DNA from 3 places in the Bacillus sp. UNC322MFChir4.1 genome. Region 3 is predicted to be linked to each of the others. Evidence: predicted binding sites of a transcription regulator. Region 3 holds the regulator's gene; each other region holds the start of a gene.
What was found. Region 3 encodes Rex, which represses fermentation and respiration genes when NADH is low (regulators of the CRP and FNR family bind a similar motif). Its sites were predicted from a motif close to TTGTGAAATATTTCACAA; they were not measured.
Positions count from the first base shown of each region.

Region 1: the regulator Rex is predicted to act here: its motif matches at 1,751-1,768, upstream of adhE (bifunctional acetaldehyde-CoA/alcohol dehydrogenase).
Region 2: the regulator Rex is predicted to act here: its motif matches at 2,200-2,217, upstream of BR72_RS23945 (TIGR04053 family radical SAM/SPASM domain-containing protein).

Region 1 covers NZ_JQKQ01000040.1:7,998-11,286, reverse strand. Annotated here, with positions in the region: gene BR72_RS14925 (O-acetylserine dependent cystathionine beta-synthase) at 1-261, shown strand, start outside; gene BR72_RS14920 (bifunctional cystathionine gamma-lyase/homocysteine desulfhydrase) at 263-1,396, shown strand; gene adhE (bifunctional acetaldehyde-CoA/alcohol dehydrogenase) at 1,879-3,289, shown strand, end outside.
Region 2 covers NZ_KN050814.1:53,660-56,948, forward strand. Annotated here, with positions in the region: gene BR72_RS23940 (DnaD domain-containing protein) at 1-692, opposite strand, end outside; gene BR72_RS23945 (TIGR04053 family radical SAM/SPASM domain-containing protein) at 1,022-2,143, opposite strand; gene BR72_RS23950 (ABC transporter ATP-binding protein) at 2,523-3,289, shown strand, end outside.
Region 3 covers NZ_JQKQ01000052.1:4,425-7,713, reverse strand. Annotated here, with positions in the region: gene BR72_RS16385 (CPBP family intramembrane glutamic endopeptidase) at 381-1,109, shown strand; gene BR72_RS16380 (YdiK family protein) at 1,112-1,309, shown strand; gene BR72_RS16375 (redox-sensing transcriptional repressor Rex) at 1,336-1,965, opposite strand; gene BR72_RS16370 (ABC-F family ATP-binding cassette domain-containing protein) at 2,149-3,289, shown strand, end outside.

The DNA of each region.
Region 1 (3,289 bases), on a different contig from region 3:
ATTGGGCTTGAGTTTATACCACCATTTCTTAATCCAACATATTTTGATGATATTCATACGATTTCGGATCGTGATGCTTTTTCTCTTGTGAAACAACTGGCGCAAAAAGAAGGGCTCCTCGTTGGCAGTTCTTCGGGGGCAGCACTACATGCAAGCTTATTAGAAGCTGAGAAAGCAAAGCCAGGAACAAACATTGTAACAATTTTCCCAGATAGCAGCGAACGCTATTTGAGTAAGAACATATACAAAGGATGGGAATAAAATGAGAACAAAAACAAAGTTAATTCATGGTATTCATATCGGAGAACCCTTAACTGGATCGGTAACGGTACCGATTTATCAAACGAGTACGTACAAACAAGAAGGGGTAGGAAATCATAAAGGGTATGAATATTCACGTACTGGAAATCCGACTCGTTCAGCTCTTGAAGAAACAATTGCTGTTCTTGAAAATGCTCATGCAGGATTTGCATTTGGATCAGGTATGGCAGCAATTACAGCAGTAATGATGCTTTTCTCTAAAGGAGATCACGTTGTTTTTACGGATGATGTATACGGTGGAACGTACCGCATCATGTCGAAAGTATTAAATCGCTTTGGTATTGAACATACATTTGTTGATACAACAAACTTAGAAGAAGTAAAAGAAGCGATTCTTCCAAATACAAAGGCTATCTATATTGAAACACCGACAAATCCGCTTTTAAAAATTACGGATATGAAACAAATTGCAGCACTTGCTAAAGAACGAGGCTTATTAACAATTGTTGATAATACATTTATGACACCGTATTGGCAAACACCAATTTCACTTGGTGCAGATATTGTCCTTCATAGTGCAACAAAATATTTAGGCGGTCATAGTGATGTTGTTGCTGGGGTAGTAGCTGTAAATAACGCAGAGTTAGCAGAAGATCTTCACTTTGTACAAAACTCAACAGGTGGTATTTTAGGACCACAAGATAGCTTTTTATTACTACGTGGTTTAAAAACATTAGGAGTGCGTATGGAAGAGCATGAAGTAAATGCTCGTGCAATTGCTGAGTTTTTACAAAATCATCCGAAAGTAAATAAAGTGTATTATCCAGGACTTAGCACTCACCATAACCATGACTTAGCAGCAGAACAAGCAAATGGCTTCGGTGCAATTATTTCATTTGATGTAGATAGTCAAGAAACATTAAACACTATACTTGAAAAAGTACAATATTTTACACTTGCTGAAAGTTTAGGAGCAGTAGAAAGCTTAATTTCTATTCCTTCGCAAATGACACATGCTTCTATTCCAGCAGAGCGCCGTGCGGAACTAGGAATTACAGATACATTAATTCGTATTTCAGTTGGAATTGAAGACGGAGAAGATTTAATTGAAGATTTAGCACGAGCGTTAGCATAAGGGAACAAGCACTATATGTATATAAGTTAACAAACGACATAAAAACCTTTTTCTTTTTATAGGAGGATGAGAGCATCTGGCCGTGCATAGGAGCGGTCAGGGCCTTTTCCTACAACATGCCATGATTTTAAACAAAAGAGCAAGCAAGTGAAAGTGATGGTATAATCTGGATTCCGTGGTTTATATGTTGAAACATTAAACCAGATTTATATAGAAGTAGTGTTTGTTATTCTATTTTTCAAGCTTTGTAATGCGACCTTTTAAGTTTGTGAAACTTTTCACAAATTAGACACACACATATATAAATATCTAGTGTATAGTAAAAATATAAAGAGAGATGCTTCACACATAATCATGTGAAACATTTCACAAATAATAAAAAATTCATGTAGAAAAGGTAGTTCTATTTTTTTAAGCTAATAGGGACATATTTGGACCCCAAGGGACTTTATGAGTCCAACAGCAGAATAGGAGGAAATTACATGGTAGTCAAAGAGAAAGTTGTAAATGAAATGCAAGAAGTTACAGGAATGATTGAGACGTTAGTAAAGAAAGGTCAAAAAGCTTTACATGCATTAGAAGGTTTTACACAGGAACAAATTGATAAAATTGTACATGAAATGGCACTTGCGGGTGTGGATCAACATATGCCGCTTGCGAAAATGGCTGTTGAAGAAACGGGCCGCGGTGTGTATGAGGATAAATGTATTAAAAATATTTTCGCAACTGAATATATTTGGAATAGTATAAAAAATGATAAAACAGTGGGGATTATTCGTGAGGATCCACATGAGGAAGTAATAGAAATTGCAGAGCCGGTCGGTGTAGTTGCTGGGGTAACGCCAGTAACAAATCCAACATCAACAACGATGTTTAAAGCAATTATTGCGATAAAAACGAGAAACCCAATTATTTTTGCATTCCACCCTTCAGCGCAGCAATGTTCTATCGCAGCTGCAAAAACAGTGTACGATGCTGCAGTGAAAGCTGGTGCACCAGAGAACTGTATTCAATGGGTTGAAAAGCCTTCTGTTGAGGCAACAAAACAATTAATGAATCATGAAGGTGTAGCGCTTGTTTTAGCAACTGGAGGAGCAGGCATGGTGAAATCAGCATATTCTACTGGTAAACCAGCTCTAGGAGTAGGACCAGGTAACGTTCCATGCTATATGGAAAAATCAGCGAACGTGAAACGTGCTGTAAATGATGTGATTTTATCGAAAACGTTTGATAACGGTATGATTTGTGCTTCTGAACAAGCGATTATTGTGGACAAAGAAATCTATAATGATGTGAAACAAGAAATGATCGCAAATAATTGTTACTTTGTGACAGAAGAGGAACGAAAAAAATTAGAGAAGCTTGTTATTAATGAGAATACATGTGCAGTAAATAGTGATATTGTTGGGAAATCCGCACATTACATTGCAGCATTAGCAGGGATTACAGTGCCTGAAGATACAAAGATGATTGTAGCTGAAATTAAAGGAGTCGGTGCAGCTTATCCGTTATCTCGTGAAAAATTAAGTCCAGTATTAGCTTGTATAAAAGCGAGTTCATTAGAAGATGGATTACAGCATTGTGAAAATATGTTAGAGCTTGGCGGATTAGGGCATTCTGCTGTCATTCATTCTACAAATAAAGAAGTACAAAAACAGTTTGGACTACGTATGAAAGCATGTCGTCTTATTATAAATGCTCCGTCAGCACAAGGCGGAATTGGTGATATATATAACGCTTTCATTCCATCGCTTACACTTGGATGCGGATCATACGGAAAGAACTCTGTTTCTCAAAACGTAACGGCAACACATTTAATGAACGTAAAGAGACTTGCAAATAGAAAAAAGAATATGCAGTGGTTCAAGTTGCCGCCAAAAATTTATTTTGAAA
Region 2 (3,289 bases), on a different contig from region 3:
TCTACTTCGCTGACTCTCGTAAATCCCTTTCCGTGCCAATCTCGCAAAATTCCCTTCACATACGCAAGCGTCCGCTTATTGTTTTCATGGGCAATTTGGAGTGCTTTTATGACGAGTTCCTCTGACAAATCTTCTATCCACGCAGTCAGTTCCTCAGCCGTATACGGTGACAAGCTGCCAAAGTTTTGTTCATAAAACGCAAATACATTCGTGCCCGGTTCTATTTCCTTCTCTGCCCCGCAGCTTTCAGGCTCTTCTTCTGGCGTTTCAACCGGAATACCGAAATGCGCTACCAACAGCGGAATATTCATCTCTTCCTCCAAGCACTTTTGAAGAAACATCTGAACAAATTGTTTACTTTTCACAGTCTTTAACTCCCGAAGTACACATTTCTCAACGTTCGGATTTGTAATTGGGTTATAACGAAGCCAATTTATGATATATAACTCCTTCGTTTTCGCATCGTATAAGATCTTTCCATATTCGATAAACCGCTGCAACAATTTATCAACAGTCTCCCTGTTGTAGCCCGTTTCCATCTCTGCTAAACGCTGTGGCAACGGATACATTCCGCACTGCGTCGTTTTCGAACATGTCAGCAAATATATGTAAAAATAGCGTTCCTCCGGCGTTAAGTCGAGCACAAACTCATCTTGCCAAAAATTCACCTGCACATTTCGATATACCGCCATCTATATTCCTCCCGTTTTTAAAATGCTGTTCCTTACTATATATAAGGAGAAAAGCGGGAATTTGGTAATTTGATTTTTATTTTTTTTGAAATTCTTGTAGTAGTAGTTCTTTTGTTTTTATTTTTTAAATTCTTGTAGTAGTTTTTTTGTTTTTGTTTTTTTAAGATTCTTGTAGCAGTAATTCTTTTGTTTTTGTAATGATTTATTACTTGCAAGGGGCTTGGTAGGGGTTTATAAGGGGCTATTAATAGGATTTCAATATGTTTTACTTCCCTCTAAATGCTCATTCAAAAAATGGGACGTGAGTAAAAAGTACTCATGTCCCATTTTTATACGTTTTGTTTCTGTTTTCGTAATGCTTTTGGAATGTATACACAGAAAGGTTCACTTTCCATGTAATCTCCAGTCATCGCAAAGGCTCTAGAACGAGATCCTCCGCAAACATATCGGAACTCACAAACCCCACACTTTCCTTTATACTTGTCCGGGTTACGCAAGTCTTGGAAGATCGGAGAGTTTCGATAAATATCAGCTAGTGGTGTTGTTCGAACATTCCCGGCTTTGATAGGTAATAACCCACTTGGATACACATCTCCAATATGAGAGATAAATACAAAGCCATTTCCATCATTTACCCCTTTTGGAGCACGACCAAGTCCATCAATTTGCCCCGTCATTCCATTCATCAATACATCTTGATATTGAATAGCCTGATTTGCTTTTTTATTCTCTCTCATTTTTTGTTGAATAACAACGCGTCTGTAGTGCTGAGCAGCCGTTGTTTTAATATCAAAAGAAACCTTTTTACTTAATTGATATAGCCATTGGAATACTCTTTCATGCTCGGCTGGTGAAATCATATCTGTTTCCTTGCCGCGCCCAGTTGGAACTAAGAAAAATACACTCCAAAGCACACACTCTAATTCCTCTACTAACTTTGCCATATCTTCAAGTACATTCACATTATAAGTAGAAATAACCGTATTAATTTGAATAGGAATTTTCAATTCATGCAAATAACGAATCGCATTCATTGTTAATTCAAATGATCCCTCTGTTCCCCTAAAATGATCATGTATTTCAGCTGTTGGCCCATCTAAACTAAATGCCCATCTTGCAAGCCCTACTTCTTCTGCTTTTTGAATTGTTTCTTTCGTAACATTTGGAGTAGCACTTGGTGTCATAGATACTCGAACACCTTTTTTTATCGCATAATCCGCAATATCATATACGTCCGGGCGCATTAACGGATCACCCCCAGTAAAAACAAGCATCGGATTATTCATTTCATATATATCATCAATTAATTTTTTACCTTCTTCAAATGTTAGCTCAAGAGGATGACGATGATACTGAGCTTCCGCACGACAATGAAGACATTTTAATTGGCATGCTCTCGTTAACTCCCATATCACAATAAATGGATTTTTGTTAAAATCACGGTTAATCACAATTAAACCCTCCTATCAATTTATATCCTCATTGTAAAGTTATATAGCCATTTATGTTGTGAGATACATCACGTATGAAATTGTCGTTATAAAGTGAAACCTTAATCAGTGGGGGTTCTTCACCAACTTCTTTCTCATCCCTTTTCAGTGAACTTGCACGGCGAGAGAGAACTATCTATTTTTCGTTAATCAACACGCATGACCAAATCCTCTCTCCTCAAGTTTTCAATTTATCTTTATATTTTAAGCTCTAAAATTTGCATTACCTCTTAATGTAGTCATAAAATTAATCTGTGTTCGAAAATAGATAAAGAGCGAGTAAACTGAAGAAAAAAGAAAAAATTCAAAATTAGAAACGGAAAATGGAGAGATGCATTGAATGTTAAAGATCATCAAACATTTAAAACCATTTGTTACTTCCATCATTGCGGTTGTATGTCTTTTAACTGTGCAGGCAGTATGCGATCTATCACTGCCAGACTACATGTCTAACATTGTCAATGTAGGGATTCAACAAAAAGGTGTCGAAAACGCAGTACCTGAAGTTATTCGTAAAAGTGAGATGGATAAACTTACGCTCTTTATGAATGACAAAGAGAAGAAAACAGTAACTGACAACTATGTTCTGTTAGATAAGAACAATCTTTCCCGAAGTGAACTGAAAAATGACTTAAAAGATTATCCAAAGCTTGATAAAGAACCACTTTATAAGCTACATACAACGGATAAAAATACAATCAGTGAACTGAATGATATCTTTGGGAAACCGATGTTAATAACACAAGGAATTGAAAAAGGCGGTAATGACAGCAAAACAGAAATGAAGCTTCCGCCAAATACAGATCCTTTCACAGTCATTGCGAAACTCCCTCAAGATCAAATCGATGCGATGAAAGAAAAAGCGGATGAAAAGTTTAAAAAGATGCCAGGCAGCATGGTAACACAGGCGGCTGTTTCATTCATTGAGAATGAATATAAAAAGATTGGTATCGATACAGATAAACTTCAATCCAATTATATTCTTACTTCTGGCGGGAAAATGCTGCTTTTATCATTAGTAAGTATGGCAGCTACCGTGATCGTGAGTTTACTGGCAGCAAAAGTATCAGCTGGGCTTGGCAGAGATTTGCGAAAGAAAGTGTTCCG
Region 3 (3,289 bases):
CCGAGTGCTAACACACTTATTATAATAAAGAATCTCATTTTCTTTTGCAAGTGAAAAAATCGTAATTTTTCGGAAAACTATCCTAGCCCCTCTCCCACTTGTTCCAAAGCATTTATACCCTACTTAATAATTACACAAAGGAAGATACATTGATATATAAATCTATTTTTCTTTTTCGACATATAATGACCACTTGATGCCCTCGTCCTCCTCTAAAAGAAAGGAGGTTTTATGTCGTTTGCTAACTTTCATATGATAGAGATTCCATCTTTTTTTCATCTTCACCTATGTTACAATAAGAAAGATGCCATAAGTTGTTTTCTCTATGGATAGAGCATTTTCCTTTTTCTTTACAAAAAATCCAAAAAGGAGTTATGGAATTGAAGAGACAATATTGGTGGGTTATTGTTACATATATTTTGATGCAATTATCAGGTATAGTTGGAGGATTGATTCTTCTAAAAAGCGGAGTATACAATAATGGGCACCGGACCCTTGATGAAAAAATCCAACTAGCTACTGCACATTGGGGGCTGATAAGCTTCTTTATCGCTCTTATTATCATCCTTGTGTTACTACGTAATGATACAGAATCTGAAAAATGGAATCGCGGAAAAACAAATCTCCCCGCTACGATAGGGTGGATTATTTTAGGAGTTTTCCTTGCCTTATTTGCCCAGGTCATTGCTGGCACAATTGAAACACAAGTTTTTAAAATTAAAGCGGAATCTGAAAATACACAAAACATTATCGGCATTATAAGAGCTGTGCCATTATTTATGATTGTTTCATCTATATTTGCCCCTATTCTTGAGGAGATTGTATTTAGAAAAATTCTATTTGGCACACTATATAAACGATATAACTTCTTTATCGCAGCAATCATAAGTTCGCTTATATTTGCTATCATTCATTTTGACCCTACACATTTATTAGTGTATATTTCCATGGGGCTTGTTTTTTCATTTTTATACGTACAAACAAAACGAATTATTGTACCAATTATGGCTCATGTTATGATGAATACAAATGTTATGTTAATTACATTCGTACTTCGTCCCTATCTAGAAAAAGCTGAAAAACTGCAAGGATTCATCGGAGGATTTTAAACATGCGAAATTCACCATTTGTTATGGCAACTTTGTATTTTCTTCTAGGGTGTATTTTTACATACTTAGCAATTACAAGTGTAAAAGATACAATTTGGAACTTTTACACAATACTACTTGCTATAATGGCAACAATTGATTTTAATTTTGCACTTCGCATTCTTTTTTCTAAAGCGAAAAAAGATAGTAAGAAGAAATAATAAAAACGCAGGAATTTCCTGCGTTTTTATTGTGGATAATTTTTTAAAAAGTACACGAGCGTTTGTAATTCTACTGCTAAATCAATATGATGAATTCGAATATGTTCTGATAAATTTAACCTAGCAGGTGTAAAGTTTAAAACACCTTGTATGCTCGTATGCGATAAGCGATCTGCTACAGCTTGCGCAACAGAAGCAGGCACTGTTAATATTGCCACTTTTATATCACCGGATAGTCTCTCTTCTAATTCATCCAGATGATATACTGGAATCCCGCCGATTTCTTTTCCAACTTTCTCTTCATCAACGTCAAACGCCATCTCAATTTTTGTATTATTATTTTTCGTAAAATTGTAATGTAAGAAAGCTGTACCTAAATTACCTACCCCTATTAACGCTACGCGTGTTACATCGTCTTGATCAAGTGTTTCGCGGAAAAACGACAATAAATAATTTACATTATAGCCATATCCCTTTTTCCCTAATGCTCCAAAATATGAAAAGTCTCTTCGAATTGTCGCTGAATCCACCTTCACTGCTTCGCTTAATTCTGCTGATGATACGCGTTGCTTACCAGATAACGATAGGTTTTGGATAAATCGATAGTATAGAGGCAATCTTTTGGCAGTTGCCTGCGGAATTTTAGGCTGCTCCATGCAACCCCCTCCTCTCTTCCTATCTGTTCAAGTGATTGAAACATGTACGGAAGTTTAGCATTGATAGTTTTCCTTGTATAATAGAGAGAGAATTTCTCTATTTATGTTCAACTATACACTATTTTTAGTATGATTGAGAAATATAATCATGGCAAAGTTAAGAAAATATTTGAGGTGAAAACATTGATTTTACTACAAGTGAATAATCTTTCCAAGCTATTCGCGGCTGAAGTGATTCTTTCAAACATTAAGTTAGAAGTACAGACGCGTGATCGCATTGCACTTGTCGGGCGTAATGGCGCTGGAAAGTCTACATTATTAAAAATTATTGCCGGAGAATTATCCCATGACGGCGGCGAAATTATAAAGCCGAAAGATGTATCTATCGGTTACTTAGCACAGCATACCGGTCTTGAAACATCGTTAACGATTTGGGATGAAATGCTAACGGTATTTCTTCACTTACAACGTATGGAGAAAGAACTCCGCAGACTAGAGCAAGAAATGGGAAAAGAAGAAAATTTCACAAATGGAACCATTTATGAAAAATTGTTAGCAGAATATGATCGCCTACAATTAAATTATAAAAATGAAGGTGGCTATCAATACGAAGCTGATATTCGCTCTGTTTTAAGCGGGCTTGGTTTTCCTCCTGAAACACACAAAACAACAATCTCAACACTAAGCGGTGGACAAAAAACTCGCTTAGCCCTTGGTAAGCTATTATTGACGAAACCAGATTTGCTTATTCTCGATGAGCCAACCAACCATTTAGACATCGAGACATTAACGTGGCTTGAGCAATATTTACAAGGTTATCCTGGTGCTATTTTAATCGTTTCACACGATCGGTACTTTCTAGACAGACTTGTCACGCAGGTCTATGAGATTTCCAATAAACAAAGTCGAAAGTACACAGGAAACTACAGTAGATACTTAGATCTTAAAGCGTCCCTATATGAACAAGAGATGAAACGTTATGAGAAGCAACAAGAAGAAGTAACAAAATTACAAGAATTTGTCCAAAAAAATATCACTCGTGCTTCCACAACAAAACGGGCGCAAAGTCGCCGAAAACAATTAGATCGTATGGAACTTCTGGACAAACCAATCGGCGATACAAAATCCGCTTCTTTCCACTTTGATATCGATAAACAAAGTGGTAATGATGTATTACAAGTAAGCGATGTGACAATTGGCTATGAGAATGAGCCCATTATTCAAAACATTCGTTTCCGATTAACGCGAGGTGATAGTGTTGCGCTCGTCGGTCCAAATGGAATTGGAAAATCCACCTTATTAAAATCTCTTGTGGATAAACTTC